3 regions of the Zhongshania borealis genome follow, and region 3 is predicted to be linked to each of the others. Evidence: predicted binding sites of a transcription regulator. Region 3 holds the regulator's gene; each other region holds the start of a gene.
The links. The regulator PhoB, encoded in region 3, activates phosphate uptake and scavenging genes when phosphate is short. The targets are predictions, from matches to a motif close to TGTCATAAANNTGTAACA.
Positions count from the first base shown of each region.

Region 1 (9,741 bases), on a different contig from region 3:
GTATGCCGGTAACGCTTTCGGCGTTATTTCTTTGCTTCGCACTGCCTAAAATCACACTTAAATCAGACTCTTTAAATTGCTCCGATACCGTGCTTGCGTAAATCAGCTGGACGAGATCCATGGGCGAACGCTCTGATGACTGGATTTAAAACATAAGTGCTGAGTACGAGCTCGCCAATAAGTAATATTACTTAGAGAGGCTGATTTCTGATATCGGCTCAAGCAGATTTAGCGCGTAATTTATGACGTGGAAAATGAGGTTCTGCTCATTGTTGCCACTGATCAAGGCTGCGCCTGGCCCCAGCGCATAGATGCTTACGTCCTCACCTGAATGGGTTTCGGCACTAAGCGGAATAAGCGCTTCTTGATGAAAGCCGCTGGCCTGGGTGTCGATTTTTTCGAGGTCACTGCGGCCAGCATGAATTTCTTGGAGGTAGCCATTATCGGCGTTTTTATCCTCGCCGAGGTTTTGAAAGCCTCGTCCGTTGCGGTAGCCTACCGTTGTGTAGGGCATACCGTCGGCGGCTAGCGCGGGGGAATCATTGCCCAGAGTGACTACTTTGCCCAAAATAGGATTGCCGCGCTTGGGGTAGCCACTCATGCCGAAGGCGTGACCGTGGTCTGCGGTAACGATTATTAACGTGTCGTCATGCTGACTCAGCGTCACAGCGGTGGCGATTGCATCGGCAAAGGCGATGGTTTCATTTAAGGCATTAAACGCATTGCCGGCATGGTGGGCGTGATCAATGCGGCCACCCTCAACCATTAGGAAGTAACCCTCGGGGTTTTGGCTGAGGCGTTTAATGGCGATTGCGGTCATTTCGCGTAGAGAAGGTTCGCCCGCGGCGCTGCTATCACGGTCTGCGTCGTAGTTCATGTGCGAGGGGTTAAACAGGCCGAGTATCGGAGCGCTAGATTCCGGGCCGAGGGCTTGCAGGTCGCCGCTATTCACTAGGTAATGGCCATTGGGGTATTGTTGTTGCCACTGACTAATCAGGTTTTGACCGTCTTTGCGGCGTCCGTTGCCACTGGGGTCGGTTTTACTGATAAACCCCCGTCGTCCACCCCCTAAAACCACCTCGATGCCATCGGTTTTTGCGCCGGGAACTCGTGCTGCTAAGTTCTTTTCAAAGTGAATTAATTGACTGGCAATATCTTCGCAGCCACCGGCTTTTGCAGAGTCAGGAAGATCGCTATCGTCCTCCCAGTCACGATCGGCTGATTTAGCATAGTTTGCGGCAGGTGTCGCATGGGTGATTCGCGCCGTGGACACAATTCCGGTTGCTTTGCCAGCCAATTCAGCGAGCTCCAGAGCGCTGAAAATCTCATTGCCAGCCAAACTCTGACAATCGCCGGCAATGACATTTTCGTCGGCGCCGAGCAAACCAGCATTGGTTTTGATCCCTGAGACAATGGCGGTCATTGTGCCGGCGGAGTCAGGTGTTTGCGAGTCGACATTATAAGTTTTTGCAAGTCCTAAGTAGGGGAAGCGTTCAAAACTGAGGACGTGTTCCTCGCCTGCTAGTCCGGCGCGCTGGCCCGCGAGGATGCGCGCGGCGGTAACGGTAGCGATGCTCATGCCGTCGCCTAAAAACAAGATAACATTGCGGGCTTTGCCGCGCTCGGCTGTGCCAAGGCGCTTTTGCCGCACTGTGTTTGCGGCATCACGGTACCACTGATTATTTAGTGTGTTAGCAAACAATGGGGTGTCTTGGAATTTGTCGAGTGGCGCTTCGTGCTGGCTCGTGTCTGGCGTTGCAAGTTCAGGGGTACTTGTTTGATTGCAGCCAGCGATCGAAAGCGCGCTCAGTCCAGCCGCTAAGCATAAGGTGAGCGAGATTTTTTTGCGCGCCATCATCATTCCTAAATTATATTTTGTATCACGCCACTATCCAATTAATTTGAACTTAACGGAAGTGGCGTGGCGTTTATTTTCCTTGAGTAGGCCATTGCAGACGGATATCCCATTGCACTGTCTTGTCACTAGGGAGTACTGGTGTGGATTCTGGGTCAATGTCCTGGTGCACATTACTTACGGGCTTTAGATTGGCGTCGCGACCATGGATAAAGTCTTGGTCGGCGACAATCGTCATATAGGCTTTATTTAAATCTAGTGCACGGCGCAGCGAGGGTGTGATGAGCTGATACACATCCAGCCCTTGTATGGCTTGTGTGTTTAGACTGCCGTCGGTATGAAAGAAACGTTGCCGAATTTCCTCATTTTCTCGGAATTCATTGCCGCCGCCAACCGTGCGTAAATAATGGCTGATTTCCCCTTCACTGTTGGTATTGCCAGCTGCATTGACATTGGGTGCGTCGGTCATGCCGATGAGATCGATATACGACCAACCCGCGGCGCCGGTTACTTTGCGAGCAAAGGCAAAGGTTTGATCAATAGTCGAGCCGATAGTGGTATGGCAGCCCATGCAAAATAATTGTTCTTCATCGCTTTGCTTGCGCAGCTGGCCTTGTTTATTTTCGATAAAGCCGAGCAACATCCAGCCAAAGCTATTGTCGGTGCCCTGATCACCGCGATGAATGAATTGTGGGAGTAGACCTTCGACTTTTTCTTGGTACTCATTCCCGTATTTAGAGACTAAATTATTGGGGTCGTAATAGCTGAATTTTCGCATATAGCGCAATTCTTTCATCCGTGGGGGCAGGCCGATGGTGCCAGCTTTATCCATGCCGACATAGCGCACCGAATGTAAAAATTCGCTGCCAAGTGGATATAGCATCGGATTAACGGTTTCGTCAGCCGCGCCGCCGATATAGTGGCTCGGGCGGGTAATCGTTTGAATTACTGTCATTTGGCCGTCTTGGTTAAGGTCTTGGCAGAGCGTGTTCTCGTCAATATCCGGCACTGAAATCTCACTGAGATCCTTAATTGCCATCTCGAGAATCGAGAGATTTGTGAGGTAGGCGGCGCGAGATACCGGCGAGCTTTCGCAAGCGGATTGCTGGAATTTTGTGGGTAGCCTGACCATAACGTCGTCAGTAGAGCCATTGGTGGGCCAGAAGGTGCTGGGCAGCGGTTTATAGTTAAACGCGACCCACTGGCTGCCGTCTTTAGCAATTCCCTGCTCGTCAAAAGCGGCGGCACCGAGGTGTAGGTTTTTAATTTCTGGGATTGGCCCCTGCCAATCGGGCGTGTCTTTGAGTTGCTGTATTAAAGGGCTGTAATTGTCCGTGTAAATATAATCAATAACTTGCTGGTCGCTTATTTCAGCCATTTTGGGCCGGCGGTCTTCAAATAAATTCTGCCAATGGTTGTTTAGACCTAGATCAGAGAAAGCGTACACGCTTTGCAGATTACTGTCGTTCATGGTGTTGGCGCGACTGCGATACGGATAACTCTGGTGGCAGGTCATGCAGGGATTGTATTGGCCTTCGTGCTTGGTATAACACTGCGGCGGAATGACGGCTTCGGCGTTGTAGAGCTCGTCACTCTGCGGCGGCCGTAAAATTCCAGGCGTTACAGTAGCAATAGTTTTTGGAAACGAGAGTTGTTTAAGCACGCTTGTATCGGTCGAGCTTGATAAAGATTGTTCTTGGCGAGTGGGGATCGCATTGTCTTGAGTATGTGAATCGCAGGCCGCCAGAACGAAAAGGATTAGTAGACTAATGTGTTTCATTAATTTTTTACCGTTAAAAAAAGAGGGCGGAATAATCCGCCCTCTAAACTGCTATAACACGCGGGTTTTACAGAGCGGGATCTTCAAACAACCAAATGATATTGTTTTGGTGATTGCCGGTATCTTCGCCGATCATTACTCGGCCATCGTCTAGTATCACCAGATTATCAGGGTTGGATATGTTATTTATGTTACAGCGGTTGGTGCTGCGGCTGCCGTCGTATGGGCCGCCAACAACAGCGGGTGACATAGTCTTAATATCAACCAAGCCATCGCTGTTTTTGATAAGCTTCATACGGTAGACCGCGCCACATTTACCGTGGGTGCCATCGAGTTGAATGTCGCCGCTTGCATCAGACATGGCGACAGTCGTATCTGACATTGCCATATACATATAAGCCTGCGCGCCATCAGCGCTACCATCGTTCCACCAGCTGTCGGCAAGACCGAAGTTGATATTTACGCCTTCCATTTTATTGAACTCGGCAGTTGCACCCAATGCATCTGCGGCTTTGCGGCTTTCCAAGAAGCCTACACGATCATCTCCAAAGGGGTTGCTGGCAACTGTACCGCTAAGGTCAAGGTCTTCACCGAGTTTTGATTCAGCATAATCATTAATTTGCTGATCGCTTATATGCTTGGCTTCGGCCAGCGTTCCTTGGAAGCTAGCAATTGCCGCTTCTATTGCGGCTTCGGTGCTTGTGCCTAGTTTTACCCACTCGATGGCGAAGGCCGCTTCAGCAGGGTCGGTTACGCCCGCAGATTGCGTTGCTTTGGCCGCGTAAAGTGAACCGGAGCTCATGTCACCGGCAGTGTCAGCAATAAATTTAAAAAAGACAGTGCTGGAGCCGTCATCGCTTAAAAACACAGTGCGCAGGTCTGGCATTACTACTGCGTTCTCGTGAGAAAAACGACCCATCAATTCGAGTTTATTTACTGCTACGTCAGCAACATTAGCTGCGGCTACGGTGCCGTTGGTACCGATTTCCATGATGTAGCCGTAGTCATAGGGGTTGCCCCAGCTACCACTACCATCAGTGGGGAAGCCCAGGTACTCTGCAATTGACTGTGCATTGCCATTATTCGCGTCGAACCAGTCAGCGGTATTGTCAAAATACAATTCTTCTGCGCTCAGTGGTGTACCCCAAGGGCTAAGCGTGCCGAAGCAGTTTACCCACGTGCCGTTCACCGAAGAAAAATCGAGCATGCCTTCTTGGGTTACCGCGTAGCTGCTGCTCAGGGCAATACGGCTCATACTACCTGGGCGGTCTTCCCAGTTAGAGTACAAAAAGTAACCTGTGCCACCGTCGGACACTGCGGCGTTAAAATCAGGGTCATTCGAGCTTTTTAATACGGTGGTGCCATCTGCGGCAACGATGTCGCCCATCATTTTACCGCTGGCCAGTAGATCGCCCTGTTGGGCAAGGGCCATATAGTTACCTGCGGCGCTTAGCACGCGTTCTTTGTCTGCAGTGGTAATGGGGAAATCCATGGCCGCGACGTTGCCAAGATTGTTAGCGTCAATATTCATAAAGGCGCCAATGGTGCCTACATTAATGGTTTTGCCGTCAACGTCCGTAGTAGTGTTTGAGCCACTTGGGTGTTGAATATTACTGAACAAAACGCCATCGGTATTGACGAAAAGACCTGTAAATTCTGCGCCCAGTGGCGCGGACGCAAAGCGTTTGAGCGCCGCGCCTTCGATGCCATCCTGACCATCGGCACCATCGGCACCATCGGCACCATCAGTACCGTTCGTTCCATCAGTACCGTTCGTTCCATCAGTACCATTCGTGCCGTTTGTTCCATTACTGCCGTCTGCGCCAGCTGGGCCGCGGTCGCCGTCATCGCCACCGCAGGCGGTCAGACCTGCCGCCAAGATGGCTGCTATCGAAAGATGTAACAGTGTTTGTTTCATAAATATTCCCGTTGTTGGTGGGTGGTAGATGATTAAAACCGCATCAGTGTAGGTGGGCGCTGTTACAGCTTGGGGACAATAAAATGTCGGAATTAGGGCATTTTTATGACAATGGATTACCCTGCAATGCAGTGCGTTAAAATGGTGCTAGTGTTCTTATTTGGTGCGCATACATGCACTCTTGGAAGGCTTGTTTACAGCCGATATTGCGATGAAAACGCCGCAAACTAGGGAATCTCGGTTTTGGCATGCTATGTGTATAGTGTCTTGTGTCCGCACTCTTGGTGGTATTGGACATAATATTCAAAATGGAAGGCTAGGGTTCCGGTTGCCACTACTTATTTGTAGTAAAAGCAACGACTGGTCCGAGAGCTTTCGACCTTCGGGGTATCTGAGTAGATCAGGTCACAAGGTTACACGGCGGGACAAAAGCCCGGGAGACGAACGGCGATATGCGCCAGGAGTGCTCTATGCAACTGTGTAAAACCTCTGGAGGTTCAACCATGAAGCGACTTTCCGCTTTACTGCTTACACTTACTTTCTCTTCGTTTTCTGCTGCCGCGACTGACAGCTTTAAAGTCTGCTGGTCAATTTATGTTGGCTGGATGCCTTGGGGCTATGCCGCCGAGCAGAAGGTCGTGGATAAGTGGGCAAAAAAATACGACCTCGATATTGAGGTTGTACAAATCAATGACTACATCGAGTCGATTAACCAATACACAACCGGTGAATTTGCTGCTTGTGCTATGACGAATATGGATGCCTTGACGATTCCTGCTGCTGGCGGGGTTGATAGCACGGCATTGATTGTTGGTGATTTTTCCAACGGTAACGACGGTGTGGTATTAAAAGGCTATGACAAACTCAAAGACATTAAAGGTCAGCGTGTAAATTTAGTGGAATTAAGTGTCTCTCATTACTTGCTTGCTCGGGGCTTAGAAAGTGTCGGTTTGAGTGAATCCGATGTCACTGTCGTTAATACCTCCGATGCCGATATGGTCGCGGTTTACCCCACAGCCGGTATTAGTTCAGTGGCAACCTGGAATCCGCTATTAAGCGAAATCATGACGATGCCCGGCGCCAACAAGGTTTTTGATTCCTCCCAAATCCCAGGTGAAATTATCGACTTATTGGTCATCAATACTGAGGTATTGAAGGCGAATCCTAAGCTTGGCAAGGCGCTTACCGGCGCTTGGTACGAAATCATGGCCATGATGAGCGCCAAAGATAAAGGTGGCGTAGAGGTTCGCACCGCAATGGGCGTGGCATCAGGCACCGATCTAGCTGGTTACGAAGCGCAATTGGCGAGTACCGAAATGTTTTACACCCCCGCAGCAGCGGTGGCCTTTACCAATAGTGCGGCCTTGAAAACAACAATGAAGAATGTTGCTGAGTTTTCGTTTGCGCATGGCTTACTTGGTGATGGTGCTCCCGACGCTGGCTTTATTGGTATTGAAACACCCTCCGGTGTATTCGGTAACAAAGCCAATATCAAATTCCGTTTCGACCCAAGCTATATGCAAATGGCGGCAGACGGCAAACTGTAAATCTCGCGTATGACGAGATCACCCTCCGACGAATGGGAGGGAGACTACGCCCATAGCAATATGGGCAATACTATCTGGCGCAGGGATGCGCCTATCCACTCGCTACCGCTTCGCTTACTTTGATAAGTGTATGTACAAGGGTTTGGCAACTATATGAAACGACTGATAAACCTACGACCCAGTCGAGTATGGCGGGTGGCCCTCGCGCTACTGCCCTTTGCAATAATTTTACTGTTGTATATTTCGGCGTCGGATGCCCGTCTTGCTGACAACCCACAGGACAAATTATTGCCCAGTTTTACGCAAATGGGTGATGCTATTCAGCGTTTGGCTTTTGAGCCCAGTAAACGCAGTGGTGACTATTTATTTTGGCAAGACACCATGAGTAGCCTGCGTCGTCTCGGAATCGGCATGGCCATCGCGGCGTCGTTGGGCATGTTGTTCGGTTTGTTGACTGGCGCTTTACCTACAATCAACGCCAGTTTTGCACCGCTGCTCACCGTGGTGTCGCTGGTACCGCCAATGGCCTTGTTGCCAGTGCTGTTTATTGTATTTGGTTTGGGCGAAGTGTCGAAGGTCGCACTAATTGCCATCGGTATTACACCTTTTATAGCCAGAGATATTCAAAAACGCAGTTTAGAGATTCCCCGCGAACAACTCGTTAAAGCCCAGACTTTGGGTGCAAATAGTTGGCAAATAATTGTAAGGGTGTTGATTCCCCAATTAATGCCCCGCTTGATTGATGCTGTGCGTTTGTCTCTAGGGTCCGCGTGGCTGTTTTTGATTGCCGCCGAGGCTATTGCCTCGACGGATGGCCTCGGCTACCGCGTGTTCTTAGTGCGGCGTTATTTGTCTATGGACGTAATACTCCCGTATGTGGCGTGGATCGCGCTGTTGGCATTCATCATTGATTACGCGCTTGCCAAACTCAGTGCTGCCGCCTTTCCGTGGCACGCACAGCAGGAGGGTAAGTCATGATAGAAATCCAGAATGTTTGGAAACGTTTTGATGACAACGTCATCTTGGAAAATATTTCTGCCACGGTCAAAGAGGGGGAGTTCATTACCTTGGTAGGCGCCTCGGGCTGCGGCAAAAGTACCTTTTTGCGCATGTTACTCGGGACCGATACCCCGTCACAGGGCAGTATTTTACTTGATGGCAAAATCATCGCGGATGAACCTGATGCTGAGCGTGGCGTGGTATTTCAACAGTATTCAGTTTTCCCACATTTGAGTGTGTTAGAAAACGTGGTAATTGCCCGCGCGTTTGAAGGTAGTAAGTTCGGCTTTTTGTGGGGGGCAGCGAAAAAGGCGGCCCGTGCCGAGGCAGCGGAGCTACTTGATATTGTTGGTTTAAGTCACATGTTGCATCGCTACCCAGACGAACTCTCTGGCGGTATGCGGCAACGTCTAGCCATTGCTCAGGCCTTAATTTTGAAACCCCGAATTTTATTATTAGATGAGCCTTTTGGCGCACTCGATCCAGGCATTCGCGCCGATATGCACGAGTTAGTTTTAAATCTGTGGCGCAAACACAAACTCACGGTATTTATGGTTACCCACGATTTAAAAGAGGGGTTTCACTTAGGCACGCGTTTGTGGGTTTTTGACAAACTAAGAGTCGACGCACAGGCGCCTAATGCCTATGGAGCAGGTATTACCTACGACCTGCCGGTTGGCGTGTGTGAGCCGGAATTGCTTGAAGAAATAGATGGGAGTCTGTCTGCCAATAATGTGGCGGAGGAAATATAAAATGCAAAATTACAAAACGGAAATTGCACCGGGGGGACACTGGTCGCTGGAACTGCGTCGGGGTACACAAATGACCTTGCGAGATTTAAGTGGCGGCAGCAATGTTGGTATGTTGTTTTACAATCCGCGAAATTTACTCGAGCGCTATAACGCGCCGGACACCTTGAAGTGTCAGCACACCTTTAAATTGAGTCAAGGGCATTGTTTGTACTCAGACATGGGGCGAATTTTTGCATCAATTACCGCAGACAGCTTCGGTTGGCATGACACCGTGTGCGGTAATAGTCACGCGTCACACGTGGTCGATAAATGGGGTGCGCGGGATTACCAAACAGACCGAAACGACTGGCACCAAAATGGCAATGATGCATTCTTGGTGGAACTTGCAAAATACGGCTTAGCGGCCGCTGACATGGCGGCGAACATTAATTGGTTTAGCAAAGTGGTGACGGATGCTGAGGGCAATATGTCCTTAGCCGCTTCGCCTAGTCAATGCGGCGACAGCGTTACGTTGCGTTTTGAGATGGACACCCTGGTTGTTTTGCACAGCTGCCCGCATCCCTACAGCAAGGCCACGAGCTACCCGCAGCACCTTGTTGGCATTGAACTCGCCATCGCGCCGCCGGTTGCCGACGATGATGAGTGTTTAAATCATTGTCCGGAAAATCGTCGGGGTTTTGCTAACAACGCCTTGTATTACTTGGGCGCTTAAGGCGGAGGATTGAAGATGATTAAAGTAAGTCAATTACAGGCCGATGCTGCTGATTTTTCGATGACAGTTGGCGCTGGCGATTATTATCTTGGCAAAGTCAGTGCCGGACAAACCTTTCGGATTTTAGACCTAGAGGGGAATCAGGCCGCAGACACATTGTTTTACAGCGCAGAAAATC
Region 1 is NZ_BAABDM010000004.1:172,002-181,742, forward strand. Features, by position in the region: gene ABD836_RS12180 (BLUF domain-containing protein) at 1-121, opposite strand, end outside; gene ABD836_RS12185 (alkaline phosphatase family protein) at 188-1,855, opposite strand; gene ABD836_RS12190 (hypothetical protein) at 1,929-3,635, opposite strand; gene ABD836_RS12195 (alkaline phosphatase PhoX) at 3,703-5,553, opposite strand; guanidine-I (ykkC/yxkD leader) riboswitch at 5,859-5,995, shown strand; gene ABD836_RS12200 (putative urea ABC transporter substrate-binding protein) at 6,057-7,100, shown strand; gene ABD836_RS12205 (ABC transporter permease) at 7,254-8,078, shown strand; gene ABD836_RS12210 (ATP-binding cassette domain-containing protein) at 8,075-8,851, shown strand; gene ABD836_RS12215 (urea amidolyase associated protein UAAP1) at 8,853-9,563, shown strand; gene ABD836_RS12220 (urea amidolyase associated protein UAAP2) at 9,579-9,741, shown strand, end outside.
Region 1: the regulator PhoB is predicted to act here: its motif matches at 5,647-5,664, upstream of ABD836_RS12195 (alkaline phosphatase PhoX).

Region 2 (9,741 bases), on a different contig from region 3:
TGTACAGCCGCGATACTGGGGGCGCAATGGTTTAGATTATCTCTGGCAGGGCCTGGGTACCTATTTACAGCGTTATCCTGAGGTGCGCTATTTGTTTGGCCCTGTGAGCTTAAGTGACAGCTTGCCGCGAGCAGCAAAGGATTTATTAATTCCCTTTTATCAGACGCATTTTCCCACTAGCCAGGCGTGGGCGAAAGCCAAGAGCCCCTACCGTCCAGAGTCAACAACGATTCGATTCAATGGTGAAGATTACCGTAGCGAATTTACCGAGCTTAAACAGGCCCTAGCAGATTTGTCCTGTGCTGTTCCTACTCTCTATAAACAGTACACAGAGCTGTGTGAGCCGGGTGGAGTGAGCTTTGCTGGGTTTAATGTTGATCCTGATTTTGCCGACTGCATCGACGGCTTGGTGTTGGTGGATATTACAAAAATGAAAGCCGCGCGCCGCAAGCGTTATCTTGGTTCTGAGTCAGCCGACTAAAATTGTAGGCTAGCGTTTAAACGTTAGAATGAACGTGCGATTCTTGATGTAAGTCAGGGATCGCTTTATCGATTTAAGCCTAGATTTTTACCGTATTAGATCCCACGTCTTGTTATTTATTGTTGCCTCCTTATCTTAAGTATTAAGTTGCTCGGCAAATACATTGATTAACCACTCAGCATCATCAACCGGCAAATCGTGCCCCGCACTGTTATGCAGGGTAATTGGCCAGGCGTATTTGCTTGCCAAGAATTCGCTGCAGCGGTAGGAAACCATGCGGTCGGCTTGACTGCTGATAAGTAGGTGAGACGTACTGGCGAGTGTTGCTGGCGCGCGATAACGGGACGCCGCGAGGAGTTGTCGTAAAACATTTATGCGGCTAACTGGCCGCAGTTTACTTATCTTGCACCATATGGCCAACAGGGACGGATCCCTGCTGTGACGATTGCTGACCATGGCAATCGTCGCTCGCTCGCGGGCAATGATGCTCGGCGCAAGTAAAGCACCTATGGCTCTTGGTAGTGCCGACAATTTGAGCCGTTGAAAAAGTGGGCAGTCACCGGTACTGGTGTTAATTAAAATAACTTTAGCAATTTGTTCTGGATTGTTCGCTAGCCAATCAAGGGCGACCATGCCCCCGAGTGACAATGCGACAATGCCAAACGGTGTGCCGTTATTGAGTGTTGCTGGCAGGCGTTGTGCTACGTCTTCACGGATAGTCTGGATACGTGTTGGCGAGGGCCGTTGATGTTCGCTGCCAAAACCGGGCAGGTCGATGCAGTGGCACTGCCAGTTAAGCTGGGTTGCGCAGCGGTCAATAAAATCGCCCCAGTGTGCTTGCTCGCGACCAAGACCGCGCAGGAATACCCAGTGTTTGATCGCCATATTTTAAAGCTGCCGATACCAGAGACTTTGTGCCATTTGTTGCATCTCTCTTTCCTGTTCGCCCTGGGGGCGCCAGTGTTCTATATTCCGGGCCGCTGCCAGTAAAAAATCGATCAGTAGTAAATGCCCGCGCAAGACCCTAGCGTGACGATGCGGCACGGTTGGATTGAACAAACCCGCAAAGCTGAATAATTGTTGGGGATGTTTTTTCACCCACAGCCAAGAACCCATTTCTAATGTGAGTGGCAATAGCGTGATGCCGTCGGCACGACAGCGTTGATAGAAGTAGTCCCAAATATCGCCGTGGCTAAGGTAGTGCATGGCCTGAGGGCCAAAGACATAGTTGTGGTGGGGGAAATTACGTTCCCAAAGCAGTTTAAGGGCGACGTAGCTGCCAATATCGGGGATGGGTAAGCGGCGATAGGCATAGGGAATCCACAAGTGATCTTGAAAGCCGAAACCTGAGTGAAAGTCCACGGCAATGCAAGGGCGGTTAATATGGCAGTGGCGTTGGATTATGTTTTTTAGCGCGATAAATTCCGGTTCAAAATCATCGTCACGGCGGCCGCGATACCAGGGAATTTTTCGCCACAGACGTTGGCCACCGACAAGAAACGGCACTTTATCTTCGGCATCGATCGGTGCGTGGCGATTGAGGTCGACGCCGTTGGGGTTGCAGCGCGAATCGCCGAGCATGCCGCCCGGGTTCACAATCGGTACGGCAACGATACAGATTTCGGTCTCAAATTGGCGACGCCAGTGCTCGTCCCAACGACAGCGTTCTACCACGGTTTCCAGCCAAGCGAGCAAGACCTGCGTGCCAATACGTTCTACGCCGTGAATACCTGCGGTAACGAGTAGGCAATGTTTGGCGGTATCGGGGTTGCCAATGACCAAGGACACCAGTGGCAGCGTAAACTCTTCAGCATAAATTAATGCTTCGGTTCGGCTGTGAATGAGTGGCCCTGCTTGACGACACAATTGTTCTAATGCCAGTAACTCTGATAGGCGTTTGTGCAGGCGGCCACGGCAGGCATCCATGACAGCGGTGAAGTCGGGGAAGTTGGGGCCGTTGATCTCGCTTTTTGGGCTTTCCGGCGGACTGTGGTGAGTACTGTATTCAGTTTGCGGCATTATGAGGTCGATAGTGACGCTGGGCTGCAGGCGTTACCAGTTTTTTGCCAGAGTTTACTGACGAGAGCCTCGTTCTCTTGCCACTGCCCTTGCAGCACCCAGTCACAAATCGCTTCGGCTACATCGGGATAGTGTTGTGGTGTTTGCTCCGGAATATTTTGCAGCCATTGAGCAATGGTCTGTTCGCTGAACGTGTCCATCACGTCGGCCAATTTGAGATGCTTGAGCGCAGTAGCATTGCTTAGTTGTTCCCCCTGGCCTGAAACCGGTTTGGCTAAGGCCGGAATGCCCATGTGGAGGCATTCACTGATTAGCTCGAAACCGGCATTGCAAATGACCGCGCGCGCAGAGCATAAGTCGTGTTTGAAACCGTGAAGACTGGTTTTGCGCTGGCTGACATTGCCGATTTCGGCGTCAGTAAGATCGGGTGAGTATTGAATGAAATGGTACTTGCTAATGTTTTGTAATGCAGCGCTTACTAGCTGCTGATCCTCAAAGGGCAGATACACTAAAATATGCTCGTCGGCAGTAAGCCGGCGTTCGTCAGGATTGATTATTGGTGGCGCAATAGGGCCGTTAAAACGGTCCCAGTGCAGGCCTAAACGGAATTTAGTGGGCGCGAAGTAGCGCATAATTAATTTGTTACGTAAGTCTGCGCCGTTTTCGGGAACCGCGTCATGCGCAAAAGCGTATTGATGGCCGATGCCAATAACCGCTTTGTTTTGCAGACGGCCAGCCCACGCTGTGAGTGGTTCAAAGTCGCTGATAATTGCGTCGTATGCGCTTAAATCTAAGGCGCGCAGGTCGCGGATGAATTGAATAGGCCGCAATTGTCGTAGGGTTTTTAAATTACTAATACGGCCTTTGTCAGTTGCAAAGCTCAGGCCTGGGTAAACGAGATAGTCGCCGAACGCCGCCATATCAAAATATTGGTCCGGCGCTCTGCCACTGAATAAATACTGCACGTCGACATTACGCGCGGCAAAGTGCTTAGCCATCATTCTGGCGCGCGATATATGGCCGTTGCCGGTACCTTGGATACCGTAAAGCAATTTCATAGTGATCCTATTCCTAGCAAGGTGGGTGCAGGCTTGTGGCTAGACCGCCACAATGCTGTGGCCTAAGTGCGCGATAGCAATGCCGAGACTTGCGCCGGCTAAGGTGTCGGTGGGAAAGTGAACGCCTAAGATCACTCGGGAGGCGGCGACGGCTGCGGCCCAGATGAATAGGGGTGCACCTATGACGCCAAAGAACAGCACCGTCATGGTTGCCAGCAAAAATGCCGCGGCGGTATGGCCTGACGGAAAACTGAATTCATCTGATGCGATAATCGACGCGCTAAAAGCGGGAATAGCGGCAGGTGGGCGTCGTCTTCGGCAGGTGTTTTTCAGTACCCAGTAGGCGGGCAGCCACGCGGCAAAGCTGATCAAGACTGCACTAAAATAGGCCAGTCCCTGTTGGATTCCAGCGGCGTAGACCAGAACGGGAAGGCCGAGCTGAAAATAGCCATCTCCCGTTTTTGAAACGCTGCGGGCAATGCGGGATAAGTGCTGCTGGTGGCGCGTGTTCACGCAGGCCAGAAACATTCTTATATCGAACTGATTAATCGACTGTATTAAACGCATAGTATGATCCTCACACTTGAGACCATACCTTTGGCTGTTTGCAGTTGTGTGACAAAGTTATGTCACTTTTAAGACGCGGTATTGTTGTGATGGGCAAGCGCGCAAAGTGCTGCTCGCGGCAAACCTTGATCAGTGATTTAGATTCTGCGCGCCGCAGCTAAGTCGCAGTTGCTTAGGCATTTTCGATGAGCAAAATGCTTCCGCTATGGCGGCGTCGGGCATTGATTTCGCGGGGTAATAACTCGGCAAAGAAATCGTCGATACAGGCTTCCGCAACGTCGATGAAGGGTGGTCGATTGGGATCGGCAATGAGAATTTTCTTTACGCCTGCGTCGATGGCACGCGTGATGAGTTGGTAAAGTGCCTCGCTCATCTCATCCCAAAAGCAGATGTCACTCGCGATAAGGGTGTCGTATTCGCCGAGTTCTTTTTCGCTCAAGGCGGTTAGATCACCGCTCACTGTTTTGACTGCGGTCTGATTGTGTTCTGCGAGTAGAGCAAGATAGGGGAACACGGCGGGGTCAGCGTCGAGGGCGGTGACGTCGGCCTGCTGATACTTGGCGCAATATATGCTGGCCAAGCCCCAGCCGCATCCTAGCTCAAGGACTCGACTGCCGGGTTCTAAAGGGTGCTCATGTAGGTAGTCCATAAGAAGGTAGGCGCTGCCCCACAGTTTATTGCCATGTAAATGGGTCGCAAGGCCGGTGCGCTTGAGGCGGCGCATATCAGGGTGGCTTGATAATAGCGTGGTCACGCCGTAATAACGGCGGCTATGAGGCGTAGAGTCAGGCACGTTGGTCTCCGGCTGCGCGCTGAAAATGCGTTATTTTAAAGTTTGCTTTCGTGGCAGGCGAGTTTTTTATTAGCAGAAGGTCGAATCCCCTTTGGGGCGTTTGCGGAGTATGCTAACCAGTGGAACGAGATTACGACTAAGGCGAGGAGGGAATCACGGTGGTTAAGAAGTTTGATTACGATATGGTGGTATTGGGCAGTGGCCCAGCCGGTGAAAGCGCGGCGTTAAATGCGGTTAAGCATGGTCGGAGCGTTGTGGTGATCGAGGCGCAGGGTACCGTGGGTGGCGCATGTACGCACCAAGGCACCCTCCCGTCCAAAGCCCTTCGGCATATGGTTCGGCAGGCAATTCGCTTTAACCAAACACCTATTTTTCGCGACATTGGCGACGCCCGTACTTTGACGTACCCGCGCTTATTGAGTCATGCCAATGAGGTTATTTCGCGGCAGGTAGATATGCGCAGCCGCTTTTATCATCGCAATCAAATTCGCCTTATCCACGGTGCGGGCCATTTTGTCGATGCACATACGATATCGGTGCGCTGTGCCGATGGTCTCGATGAGGTAATCACCGCCGAGAGTGTGGTGATTGCCACCGGATCGCGGCCTTATCAACCTGCGAATATTGATTTCAGTCATCCCCGTGTCTATGACAGCGATAGCATCCTTAAAATGAATAATACCCCCAATAAAATCATTGTTTACGGTGCGGGTGTTATTGGCTGTGAATATGCGTCGATTTTCTCGGGCATCGGTATGAAGGTGGAGTTAGTGAATAGCCGGGATCGATTATTGGAGTTTTTGGACGACGAGATATCCGACGCCTTAAGTTATAAGTTGCGCAATACCGGCGTAATGATTCGCCATCGCGAGGTCTACGAGTCTGTTGAACTAAGTGATAAAGAAGTCGTTTTGCATTTAGAATCAGGAAAGCGCCTCCACGCTGATGCATTGCTGTGGTGCAACGGACGTAGCGGTAATACCGATGGACTTGGCTTAGAGGAAATTGGTTTGCAGACCGACCATCGAGGTCAGTTGGTGGTCAATGAACACTATCAAACTGCGGTGGCTAATATATTTGCTGCTGGTGACGTAATTGGCTGGCCTAGTTTGGCGAGCGCGGCCTACGATCAGGGGCGTTCGGCAGCGGCCTCGGCGCGTGGCAAGGAGCATTGTCGTTTTGTTGATGATGTCCCCACGGGTATTTACACCTTGCCGGAAATTAGCTCGGTGGGGCAAACCGAGCGCGAGCTAACCGAAGCGAAAATACCCTATGAAGTGGGGCGTGCGTTCTTTAAGGATACGGCGCGCGGGCAGATTAGCGGCGAAACCGTGGGCATGCTCAAGTTGCTTTTCCATATCGATACTCTGGAAATTCTTGGAATCCACTGTTTTGGTGCGGAGGCGGCGGAAATCATCCATATTGGTCAGGCAATTATGAAGCAGCAAAATGGGGGTAATACCTTGCGCTATTTTGTCGAGACCACGTTTAACTACCCAACCATGGCTGAGGCCTATCGTATCGCCGCGTTGAACGGCCTAAATAGGCTCGGGAAATAAGCGAGCGAGACTGCGAATTATGCTTACGCGCTTTTGCAGGAAGTTAGTGCCCGCTAGCGATAGCAGCTAGCAAATGTTGGTGATTATTTTCGAGAGGACATCGCGGTGCGGCAGTACCTAAAACCGCGCTTGGAAATAATGAAAAATTTTTATTGACAGCGTCGCGAGATCATCATAAATAGTGCCCTGAACCACCACGGTTAGCCGAGGTGTTCATTCTGTATCGACGTAGTACTGGAGTGGGCAAGCAATGGCAAGTGACCTAGCTGATGATGATCTCGATGATCTGGTAGAAGATGATTCGAGCGCCGATTTTGATGAGCGGCGGGAAATGGGTGGTCGCGATAGTAGCATCCGCCGCAAAATTGAAGAACGCTTAGAGCGTAAGCGCCTGATGGATGAACTGGATCTACTGGATGACTTCGACCTGTAGTTGCTTTATTTACCCTTAAAAATAGAGCGAGCACCGAGTTCACCACGTAAACGCCACAGATTGTGGCGTTTTTCATATATATCCCCTTGGTTTTGCGATAGGTTATTGCTGAATTCCGACAGCAGTAATACCATCGCTGTATTAGCGTACTTCATTTGCATGCAGCTGCCGGGGACGTTACGGTAGTTGCCTGCGTCTGGCCCGACTCTGTGGTTCAGCAATAATTTAGCCTCATTCAACAATAGGATTTTGTGATGAATTGGAAAGCCTTATCTGCGGTTGTCGTCATCGTCGGAATTGCCGCATTTGTATGGTTTGTATTAGAGCGCTCTGCGACGAGTGAATTTAACGACGAATCTGCGCACCCGGTTGTTATTGACCAAGCAACTCCACCAGAAAAAAACGTTAAGCAAACACTTGCAGTCGAATCCGAAGCGGATTACCGCGAGAAAGAAGCCGAAGTGCCAGAGCCGCCTGCCGCAGTAAATGGCAGTGACGAACAGCTCCGTGCCGCCGCGGCTAAATTGTCAGCGCCTCTTGCTGGCTGGTTGCAACCCTCGGAGCAAGTGCGCAAATGGGTATCGGCTATTGATCAATTGGCTACCTATCGCCTGCCAACAAAACATCTGCCTTTTGTGTATAGCAAAGAACCCTTTTTGGCGATTAAATCGGAAAACGGGCTTACCAATGACCCTGGTAACTACGTCCGTTGGGACGGCATGATCTCGACCGTGACGGCCGCCGACCCCAAGAGTTTAGCTATTTTTTATAAAAAATGGTCGCCGTTTTTAGAGGGCACTTACAACGAGCTTGGCAACCCTCAGTCCTTTGATAATCAACTGCGGGCCATGATTGAGCATTTGCTGGTGGTTGAGCCAATCCCTGCAAACGCCGCGATGAAACGCCCGAAAGTATTGTATGAATATGTCGATCCGGTCCTTGAAAATGCCGACCCACTAAGCAAGTGGATGTGGCGATTGGGGCCAGACAATATGAAAAAGCTACAAACATGGTTGCGTGAGCTAGAAAGCTACCTCTAAGTTTTCTTTGCTTCTCCGTAAATTGCGGGTGCCATCCGTTCGGACGGTGCCCGACGTTCCGTAGCCCGTATACACTTCCCTTATAATACAAATAAAGTTTATGAGGGGTGTTTATGGCGGTAACTCCAGTAGATCTAAAAGGCGCAAAAATTCTGGTGACCGGCCCGACAGGCCAAGTCGCCGCGCCGGTGCTAGAAGCCTTGAGTGGTGTCGCTGAATTGACTGCATTGGCGCGGTTTACCGATAAGTCTGCGCGCTTGGCCTTAGATAAGCGTGGCATACATACGGTTCGCGCTGACCTGGCTGATATGGATAGCCTCGCGTCCTGCCCAAGTGATTTTGATTATGTGCTGAATTTCGCCGTGGTGAAGACCGGTCATTTTGATTACGATTTGGCCGCCAATGGCGAAGGCGTGGGCAATTTAATGGCTCACTGCCGCAATGTTAGAGCCTTTCTACATTTTTCTTCTACGGCGGTCTACGAGTATGCCGGGCAGTCGCCGCGCAGCGAGAATGATGCACTGGGCGATAATCATCGTGCGATGTTTCCAACCTACAGTATTGCAAAAATTGCAGCGGAAACGGTGTGCCGATTTGCTGCACATCAATTTAAAATCCCGACAACAATTGCTAGGTTGAGTGTGCCCTACGGGAATAACGGTGGTTGGCCATACTTTCACCTGCTGATGATGAAAGAAAACATTGCTATCGATTTGCACCCTGACGCGCCCAATAATTACAATTTGCTGCATTCCGATGATTATGTGGCGAAAATCCCCTACTTGCTTGCAGCCGCGACGCCAGAAGTTACGACGACCAATTTTGGCGGTTCGCAGGCGGTGAGTATTGAGGAGTGGTGTGACTATCTTAGCGAGTTAACGGGTTTTCAACCGCGTTTTCAGAGTAATCCAAAAGCCTTCGGCAGCTTGTCGATTGACACCGGAACCATGCATGCATTGATTGGTGAGACGCGTGTCGATTGGCGTCAAGGCATTCGCGAGATGGTGCGCAATATGGCCCCGGAATTACTACTCAAATCGTAGCTCAGCCGGGGCTATTTCGGCAGGGCTTTAGCTACTGATTGCGCGGATGGTGCCGATGAGGTGGGGTTTAATACCCGCTTTGTCGCGGAGTTCAAAATCAAGCCCATCAGCGACCTGCTCAAAATGCAGCTGGACTTGCGTAGGCAAGAAAATCGGCGTTTTAAAGTCGATGTCGCAGTGATAGCGATCGCTCGTGATCTCACCGCTCAACGCGGCTAAGCACGCTGCCTTGCTCCACATGCCGTGAATTACCATGCGTTTAAAGCCCAAGACTTTGGCGCTGATGTCGTGAAGGTGAATTGGGTTAAAATCGCCGGAGGCGCGAGCATAGTTGCGGGCGTCTTGGCGACCAATCGCCAGAATTTTATTCTGACCGTATACACGCGCTGCGCCGCGCGCCGCTTTAGGGCCAGCCGCGACACCGGTTTTGCAGCGTGACAGGTAGCGGCTGGTGTCTTCCCACACTTTTACGCCGTCGGCAAAGGCTTCGCAGTGAAAGCTGAATTCAATCCCTTTGTCGGTGATTTGGTGCTCGGCAACGCGGCATTGCATTTGGACGCGGGTGTTGGCTTTAACCGGCTGCAATTGGCTAATACGATTGCTTAAATGCACGCAGCCCATTGGCGATACGGGAAATTGCTTGTCTAGCATCATTTTCATATGCAGGCGAAAGGCCTGAACATGCAGAAAGGTGACAGGTAGTGTGTCGCTGTTGAGTTCGAAGCCGCAGGTCTTTCGATAGCGTTGT
Region 2 is NZ_BAABDM010000009.1:94,561-104,301, reverse strand. Features, by position in the region: gene olsF (bifunctional ornithine lipid synthase OlsF) at 1-481, shown strand, start outside; gene ABD836_RS16850 (alpha/beta fold hydrolase) at 617-1,366, opposite strand; gene ABD836_RS16845 (DUF2817 domain-containing protein) at 1,370-2,500, opposite strand; gene ABD836_RS16840 (MJ1255/VC2487 family glycosyltransferase) at 2,500-3,558, opposite strand; gene ABD836_RS16835 (phosphatase PAP2 family protein) at 3,598-4,125, opposite strand; gene ABD836_RS16830 (class I SAM-dependent methyltransferase) at 4,298-4,918, opposite strand; gene sthA (Si-specific NAD(P)(+) transhydrogenase) at 5,077-6,477, shown strand; gene ABD836_RS16820 (PA3496 family putative envelope integrity protein) at 6,728-6,910, shown strand; gene ABD836_RS16815 (hypothetical protein) at 6,916-7,131, opposite strand; gene ABD836_RS16810 (DUF3014 domain-containing protein) at 7,165-7,950, shown strand; gene ABD836_RS16805 (NAD-dependent epimerase/dehydratase family protein) at 8,064-8,993, shown strand; gene ABD836_RS16800 (MaoC family dehydratase) at 9,021-9,741, opposite strand, start outside.
Region 2: the regulator PhoB is predicted to act here: its motif matches at 4,173-4,190, upstream of ABD836_RS16835 (phosphatase PAP2 family protein).

Region 3 (9,741 bases):
TAAAAGCTGCTCAATGGGTACACTCTCTTCTTCCACCCGCTCAGCCAAAATCGGCACCGAGGTTTCACCAGGCAAATTATATTGCGCTTGGACCACCGACGCCGGCCAGAAATGGCCAAAGCCCCTAACCGCTAACAGCAGCAACAAGCCAATAACGGCAAGCGTACTCACGGTAACGGCGGCGGCGTTCAACCAAATCATTGGTTCGCCGCGCTTACACCACTCGACTAGGCCCTGCTTGTTATCATCGTGCAAAGACATTGTTAAATTTCCTGTATTTCAGCCCAATGCGACAGCAAGATTAAAGATTTCCGTAACGCATGCGCAGCCGCTGACGCACTGTTTCCGCAATTGTGTTAACGAAAAAGGTAAACATAAACAATACAAAGGCTGCCAAAAACAAGATCCGATAATGGGAACTAGCAACTTCGGTCTCGCCAATTTCAACCGCGATATTAGCCGCCAAAGTCCGCATACCTTCAAATATATTTGCATCCATAATCGGCGTATTACCCGTTGCCATCAGTACAATCATCGTCTCACCAACGGCTCTACCCATACCAATCATCAGCGCTGAAAAAATACCTGGGCTCGCAGTCGGCATCACTACCCCAACAAGACTCTGCCAAGGGGTTGCACCCAATGCCAAAGAGCCGTAACTGAGGTGTTTGGGAACAGAAAATATGGCATCTTCGGCAATCGAAAAAATGGTGGGAATGACCGCGAAGCCCATGGCGATACCTACCACCAAGGCATTGCGCTGATCGAATGACACACCCATATCACTGGTTAGCCACGCCCGCATATCGCCGCCAAAAAATGCTCGTTCCATCGGCGCGCCGAGCGCGACGCAGGCCGTCACAATCCCAAGAATAATCGGGACTAGCAACACCGGATGCCAGCCGTCTGGCACAAGGCGTCGTATGCCGATGGGTACTTGAGACCAAGCCCAGGCAAATAGCAGAATTCCAAATGGCATCACCAAAAACATGGAGAAAACCGCAGGCATGTTTTTTTCAATGAATGGCGCTAACCACAAGCCCGCGAGAAAACCGAGGATAACCGTCGGCAAGGCTTCCATTAATTCGATAAGTGGCTTAACTTTTCTGCGTAGTGCTGGCGCCATAAAATAAGCGGTGTAGATTGCGCCGCATATTGCTAGCGGCGCGGCGATCAACATCGCGTAAAATGCCGCTTTTAAGGTACCGAAAGCCAGTGGCGCAAAGCTGTATTTTGCTTCGAAATCATTATTCGAGGCAGATGACTGCCAAACGTAATCGGCCTCGGGGTAACTTTCGTACCATACCTTACTCCACAATGCCGACCACGAAAGCTCGGGATGTTCGTTGTGGAGTTCGTAGCTGTACCGCGTACCACTCTCATTTTCGATCAGCAGCTTATCAGCCCGTGGCGAAATCGCGATCGCACTAACAAGGCCAATATCTAGGTCAGCATTGAGCAAACGCCGATGTGAGGTGGTGTAAAAAAGATCCAGGTGGCCCTGTTTACTAACGCTTGCAAAGCCTTTGCGGCGATGCTCGGTGACGAGTGTGGCGCCACTGCCTTTCGGCACGTCAAATTGCCTAACCGCCTGCAAACGATATCCCGATTCGCGTTCGCCATCGCGAACCACAAACCACTGACCGACCTCGCCCTGATCACTAGCCGTCAGCAAAGAAATTCCACCCAATAAAAACCGCGCCTCATTCAGCTTACCGCTGTCAAAAAGGTAGCCTCGATCTGCCACATTCACTCGGCCAAGATCGATCAGACGATAGCCGCCGTCATTACTTAAGACATACAGCCAGCGCTGATCAGGGCCTACCACTACGCGATCAGCACTAATGTCTAAAACTGGTAGCTCAACGGGCTCTTCGACTAGACTAACTTCTTCGCTGAGGAAGTCTTCTTCTTTCACCCAGCGACGGCCAATAAGCTTGCCTTGACTCACCGCAATCAAAAGCAGTTCATCATCACTGTCGCTGATCGCCAACTGGTCTATTGGACCATTTTCAGTAAGCACTAAGCTTTGTTCACCATAGGGGAAACGAAGCTCCGGGCTAATTAAACGTTTATCATCTGGGTAACTAGTTCGATAATCATGCTTGGCAATCAATACTCGCCCGTTACTTAAGCCCAGCGCGAAAATTCGGCTTACCTCAGAGTCCAAAGCAAAACTGCTAATCTCTGCGCCATCGAGTGGAAGTGCATTGCTCAGCAATAACTTGCCATCGCTTACCTGAAAAAAGTCAGCCCGGCCGGATCGGTCTAAGCTAAAACCAACCTCAGCTTGCTCTTCCATTGCCAAGTAGATACTTGGAGCCTCGCTCGTCGCGGGGTATTGCTGGCCATCTTCCAACGATGCCGACTCAAACAACGGCATAATTTCAAAGAGCAGGTAGAAAAAAATCAGCAATATTGCAAACAGTACACTGATACCACCGGCGGTGATGGTCGCGGTAGCCATACCGTCTTTGACTTTTCGCCACTGACGATAGGCGGAAGCGGTAGCTCGAACCTCGGACTGACTCATTTCTTTCGCTCTCTTAAAACCTGCGCACACAATATGACAAATTTGTTACATTAATATGACACTTGCAGCAAAAAATGCCGCGATTTGAATCTACGGCATTCATCAACGGCACCTACAGCTTATTAAAGGGCCAACTTAGCTTCGATCTTTGCTACAACACTTGCCGGTAGCGGGATATAGCCATCTTTGACCACAACCTGCTGGCCTTGCTTAGACAGTACGAGCTTAATGAATTCACGTTCCAAAGGCGCTAAGGGCTTATTCGGTGCCTTGTTCACGTATACATAGAGGAAGCGTGACAGCGGGTAACTACCTTTAGTCGCGTTCTCGGCGTTAGCTTCAACAAACTTGCTCTTTTCATCCTTTGCCAATGGCACCGCGCGTACGCTCGAAGTTTTATAACCGATGCCTGAGTAACCAATACCATTAATAGAGGTTGAAACAGACTGCACAACTGACGCAGAGCCTGGTTGCTCATTCACACCGTTTTTGAAGTCACCCTTACATAGCGCTTCTTCTTTGAAGTAGCCGTAAGTCCCTGACACCGAGTTACGGCCAAACATTTGAATATCGCGCGCAGTCCAAGCTCCTGTCATACCGAGGCCGCCCCAGGTATCAACATTGGCACTATGGCCACACTTATGAGTACTAGAGAACACGGCATCGACCTGTGCCATGGTCAGGCCTTCAATTGGGTTATCCTTATGAACAAACACCGCCAAGGCATCAATCGCAACCGGCACAGCAGTAGGTTTGTAGCCAAACTTAGTTTCGAAAGATTCTAACTCCTTATCCTTCATCTTCCGGCTCATAGGCCCAATATTCGACGTGCCTTCGGTCAATGCTGGCGGTGCTGTAGACGAGCCCGCGGCTTGAATCTGGATATTTATATTGGGGTAATTGCGCTTAAAATCTTCACCCCACAATGTCATTAAATTGGCTAGGGTATCTGAACCAACACTAGACAAATTACCTGATACGCCGGAAACGATAGCGTAGTCTGGTAAGGCGCTATCAACCTTGGCTTCAGCTACAGCGACCGCTGCAGAGATAGTCATAAGTGCACTTACTGCTATGTGTTTAATCTTCACTTCGATACTCCTAAACCAATATAAGCTACTTCAGTGAGGCCACTTTATAGGCGAATTATGACAACTTTGTGACAGTACTGTAATTACTGGCGAAGAGAGCCCGCTGAGGCTAGACAGCAACCGCGGCAGATTTCGGAAAAACACAGGTAAAGACGCTGCCTTGATTGGGCGCGCTACGAATACGCAATTCAGCTCGGTGACGAATTAGCACATGCTTCACAATTGCCAAACCCAAGCCAGTGCCACCAGTATCAAGGGATCGGCTCTGATCCACGCGATAAAAGCGCTCGGTTAAACGGGGAATATATTGAGGTTCAATGCCAATGCCCGTGTCCTCTACTTCGAAGTACGCATGATAATCATCTTGATACCAGCGCAGAATTATTCGGTCATTTTCAGCGGTATATCGCGCGGCATTGACTGCTAAATTAGAGAATGCACTGCGCAATTCATTGGCATTACCATTGATTGCAATATTATCGTCACATTCGATTTCTATACGGCGCTGGCCTTTTGCGGCGGTACCACTCTCTTCTCTAATCATTTCCATTAATGGCCGCAAGCGAATAAGGCTTTCGTCGGCCAGCTTGGGCACAGACTCTAAGCGCGATAGCAGCATAAGATCTTGAATCAATAGATTCATACGTCGAGATTGCTGCAGCATCTGATCTACGGCTCGATCCCAACGACCATTTTCACCACCGTACTCGGCAAAGGTTTCCAGATAACCATTGATAACGGTAAGCGGTGTGCGCAATTCATGGGAAACATTCGCAACGAAATCCTTGCGCATCTGTTCTAACCGGTGGGTGCGAGTAACATCACGGGCAAACAAAAGTCGATTACGCCTACCGAAAAAGCTGACGCTGATACTCAAATTAATCAAGCTATTGACGGGTGACACCATCTCCAAGGGGGCTTGATAACGCTCTGCCTCAAAGTAGCGCAAGAAGGCGGGACTTCGGAGCAAATTCACCAACTGCCGGCCTTTGTCGTCTACTTCACGCAGTCCCAGCAAGTCGTGAGCCGACGAATTACACCATTCAATATTGCCATGGGGATCAAGCATCACCACAGCATCTGACATGGATGCAAATGACGAATGTAAATAATCGATCATAGCTTGCAAGCGGTCGCTATTTTGCGAAGAATCCCGCTGCAGCTCGTAAATTACGTCAAAAACCTGTCCCCACATCCCTACAGCCTCTGGTGGATCATCCTTGGCACCGCCGTACAACCAGTCAGATAAGCGCTGTAAGTGTCGCAATAACCACGCACAGGCAAGCACGGCCGCTACCAATAGGGGTAAAACCCCAAGATCAAATAGTGCACACGTTCCGGCGACCAATGAGAGTGGCACGCCAACCCGCAATAACTCTGCCTTCCAACTGTAATACCGCATTATTTTGCGCTACGCGCAGACACCTGTAGTTGAAAACCGGTAACCGGTTCCGCGAACGGTTTGAATTAATAGCCCACAGTCGCGGAGTTCGGTCTGCAAAGCCTTACGAAGTCGTCTGATATGTACGTCTACTGTGCGTTCTTCAACATACACATTGGTTCCCCAAACCTGGTCTAGAAGCTGACCACGGCTATAAGCTCGCTCTTGGTGGGTCATAAAGAATTTTAGTAATTTAAACTCGGTGGGGCCCATATCTAAGGGGGTTGCGTCAACAAACACGCGATGACTGCTAGGATCGAGTTTCAGGCCCGCCACTTCGATGCTCACTTCCTCGTCACGACTACTAGAGCGCCGCATGATGGCTTTTATGCGGGCCATTAACTCCCGCGATGAAAATGGCTTAGTAATGTAGTCATCTGCGCCGACATCAAGGCCTTGCACACGATTATCTTCATCGTCTTTCGCGGTTAACATAATTACCAGCAAATCTTTAGTCAGCTCATCACGGCGCAACCTGCGCAATAACTCTAAGCCGCTGGTCACTGGCATCATCCAATCCAGCAAGACTAGATCAGGACGTTGATCGACAATAATCCCATGTGCGTCCTGGGCATTGCTCGCTTCTAGACAGTTATAACCCGCCAGTTCAAGCCCAACCCGTATCATTTCGCGGATTGCACTCTCATCATCGACAATCAATATGGTGGCTGACGTCATTCCATTAACCTTTTTTTGCAAAATTTGTTAGCTGCATTAAAACCATTTTTAGTGACAATTTTATGACAGTTTAAATTTTGCCTGTTTAATCAAACACTACAGTCTTGTTTCCGTGAACCAGTACGCGGTCTTCAAGATGATTACGTAGGGCTCTTGCTAGCACAGACTTTTCTACATCCTTGCCCAAACGTACAAGATCATCTTTGCTATGCCGATGAGATACCCGAATAACGTCTTGCTCAATGATCGGACCTTCATCTAGCCGCTCAGTGACGTAATGGCAAGTAGCGCCAATCAGCTTAACACCACGATCAAATGCCTTCTGATAAGGGTTTGCACCAATAAACGAAGGCAAAAAACTGTGGTGTATATTAATCATTCGGCCGGCGTAGGCTTGGCAAAACTCAGGTTGAATAATTTGCATATAGCGCGCTAGCACCACGCAATCGGCTTGATAAGACTGTGCCATCGCCATAATTTTTGCATGTGCAGGCGCTTTATTATCTGGATCAATTGCCACGTACTCAAAGGGAATACCATGCCATTCCACCATGCTACGCAAATTTTCATGATTGGAGATAACACAGGGAATATCACAGTCTAATTCGCCGCTATGCCAGCGGTGTAGTATATCTGCAAGACAATGCGAGGCATGACTGGCCAGTATCACTACCCGACGCTTTACTGCGGAATCGACCAATGCCCAATGCATGCCATATTCGGCAGCGATTGGTGCAAAAGCGTCCCGACAGCGCTCGGCGCTGACTTTTAAGGATTCAGCGCGAATTTCATTGCGCATAAAAAACCAGTTACTCTCCGCATCGGCATGGTAATTGGCTTCGGTGAGCCAACCGCCCTGCTCTGCAACAAATTGACTAACCCGCGCAACAATGCCCACGCGGTCTGGGCAGCTGATCACTAAACGATAAGTATGATCCATGTAAAACGCTCAACTCCGACTTAAACTTTATTTAAAATGCCACGTAGTGCTTGCGGTAAATCAGCAGGTAATACCACTGTTTTGGCATTATCTGACGAAGATAGCTGCAATAAGGCATCAGTGTATTTCTCGCCCAGTAAATACAATACCGGCAATTCTTCACTTCCTACCGCTTCAGAAATCAGGGAAATTGCTGCGCCGCTGGCCTTAGCTAAAACCACTTGAGCTTGGGCATCACGACGCGATGCCTCCAGGCGGCCATCGGCTTCTAGGATCGCGGCCTGTTTTTCGCCTTCTGCTTTTGTGACAGCAGCGCGGCGCTGGCGTTCGGCCGCCGCCTGTTCTTCCATCGCCGCCTGCATAGTCTGCGATGGATTGATATCCTGAATCTCAACCGTTTTCAGCGTAATGCCCCAATCCGCAATATCTTCAGAAATTGCCGCTTTGAGCTTAGCTTTAATTTGATCCCGCGATGACAACGCCGAATCCAAAGCCATTTCACCAATAATCGAGCGGAGAGCCGTCTGCACCAAGTTTTGAATTGCAAAGGTGTAGTTCTCTACACCATACACGGCCTTTTCTGGCGCCACGATATTGATATAGGCAACCGCATTCGCAATGATCACTGCATTGTCTTCGGTTATCACTTCCTGCGACGGGATATCCAGCACAATATCTTTCGTGGTCAGTTTGTATGACACATCATCAATATAGGGAATAATAAAATTCAAACCCGGATTTAGGGTAACGTGGTATTTCCCCAAACGCTGAACAATATGCTTATAACCCTGGGGAACGGTTCGTACCCCTTTAAATAAGGTAACGATCACTAAAATTGCCAGCGCTATTACTACTGCCAAACCATCCATCGCAAACTCCCTGCTTTTTGAATCAGTTTATATTAAACATTACGCGGCTTTACTTGCGGCACGAACGATTAAGGTATTGCCTGATATTTCTTCAACGCTTACACGGTCACCGACAGCAATCGGCTCTCGGCAAATAAATTGCCATTCGTCGCTCCCCAGCAGCGGTATGGAAAAGCGCATTGTACCCTGTTCCAATTCTGGCCCAAGCCGAATTACCATACCTTCTTGACCAATTGCCTGCTCCCGCGACATACCAGATAAAGTTCGGTTCTTCATTTTGGGGTGAATAAACTTAAACCACACCACCAAATCAGCAATCGACAAACCGAGCCAAAATAATAATTGAACACTGAGCGGCATTTCTACCACGGACAGTATCAAGCCAACGGCAATCGCACTGGCGCCAAACCAAATCATTACAAAAACGGGAATAAATATCTCACTCACAACCAGCAAAATACCAAAAACCATCCAGTGCCAGTACGCTATATTCGTGTTCAACCATTCCATTTGTAGTCCCTTTTAATAATCGATTGCGCCGCAGGCACTCATTTACTCTCTATTCCTTAAAAAATTCAAGCACTTAGTCCGTCTATTTATATTTACCAGCAGGCGCTTTACAGCCAGCAAGTGGGCACATTATCAAGTATAATGCCCCTTTTTTCGGATTACTGCGTTATCGCCATGTCTTCAGCTATGCAAACCCCAAAAACCATATTTAGCCACCGCCCCTATTGGGCTGAGTGTTTCGGCACCGCGCCATATCTCCCGACATCGAGGGAAGAGATGGACGCGCTCGGCTGGGATAGCTGCGACATCATCATTGTGACGGGCGACGCCTATGTCGACCACCCCAGTTTTGGCATGGCCGTTATTGGCCGCGTGCTGGAAGCGCAGGGCTTCCGTGTCGGCATCATTGCCCAGCCCGACTGGCAATCCGCCGAACCATTTAAAGCCCTTGGGCAACCCAATCTATTTTTTGGGGTTGCCTCTGGCAATATGGACTCCATGATCAATCGTTACACCGCCGACCGTCGCCTACGTCATGACGACGCCTACACGCCCGGCAATGAAGGAGGCAAACGCCCAGACCGCGCCGTTATCGTTTACTCTCAGCGCTGTCGCGAAGCCTATAAAGACACACCCATTGTAATTGGCTCGATTGAAGCCAGTTTGCGCCGTATCGCCCACTACGATTATTGGAGCGACAAAGTTAGACGTTCAGTATTGCTCGATTCTAGAGCGGACTTATTGCTCTACGGCAATGCCGAGCGGGCGATTATCGACGTGGCACACCGCCTTGGCCGCGGCGACACCATCCACAGTATTCGCGATCTACGGGGCACCGCGTTTGTTACCCGTGATGTCCCTGACGGCTGGACTGTCATCGATTCCTCCAGTGTTGACCAAGTCGGCAAGGTCGACAAGATCACCAGCCCCTACGTTGACACTAGCGCCACCGAGAGCTGCAAAAAGAACGAGGAAAATCCCGACACGGAAAGTGCCACCGACGTCGTGCAGACCGTTAGAATTGTCGATCCACTACAAGCCCGCAAATCAGGAACGGATGCTGCCAAAACCGTAATCCGCTTACCCGATTATGATGTCGTCAAAAACGATCCAGTGAATTATGCCCACGCTGCGCGCGTTCTACATTTAGAAACCAATCCTGGCAATGCTAGAGCCTTAGTGCAACGGCACGGTGATCAAGAGGTCTGGCTAAATCCGCCGCCGATCCCTTTGACAACGGAAGAACTCGACTGGGTATTTGAGCTACCCTATCAACGCAAGCCGCACCCCATTTACGGCAATGCCAAGATTCCCGCTTACGAGATGATTCGTTTCTCGGTCAATATCATGCGCGGCTGCTTTGGCGGCTGTAGCTTCTGCTCAATTACCGAGCATGAGGGGCGGATCATTCAAAGCCGCTCCCACGAATCAATTGTAAAAGAAGTCGAAAAAATCCGAGATAAAACCCCGGAATTCACCGGCGTGATTTCGGATTTAGGTGGCCCCACCGCCAATATGTGGCGCTTAAATTGCAAAAGTACTGAAATCGAAAGCCGCTGTCGTCGCCTATCCTGTGTTTACCCCAGCATATGCAAAAGCCTCAATACCGATCAGACACCTCTCATTGATTTATACCGCGATGTGCGCGAGTTAACAGGCGTTAAAAAAGTATTAATCGC
Region 3 is NZ_BAABDM010000001.1:517,527-527,267, reverse strand. Features, by position in the region: gene pstA (phosphate ABC transporter permease PstA) at 1-261, opposite strand, end outside; gene ABD836_RS02385 (ABC transporter permease subunit) at 302-2,533, opposite strand; gene ABD836_RS02380 (PstS family phosphate ABC transporter substrate-binding protein) at 2,656-3,624, opposite strand; gene phoR (phosphate regulon sensor histidine kinase PhoR) at 3,734-5,026, opposite strand; gene phoB (phosphate regulon transcriptional regulator PhoB) at 5,036-5,743, opposite strand; gene purU (formyltetrahydrofolate deformylase) at 5,829-6,683, opposite strand; gene ABD836_RS02360 (SPFH domain-containing protein) at 6,704-7,552, opposite strand; gene ABD836_RS02355 (NfeD family protein) at 7,592-8,062, opposite strand; gene ABD836_RS02350 (YgiQ family radical SAM protein) at 8,237-9,741, shown strand, end outside.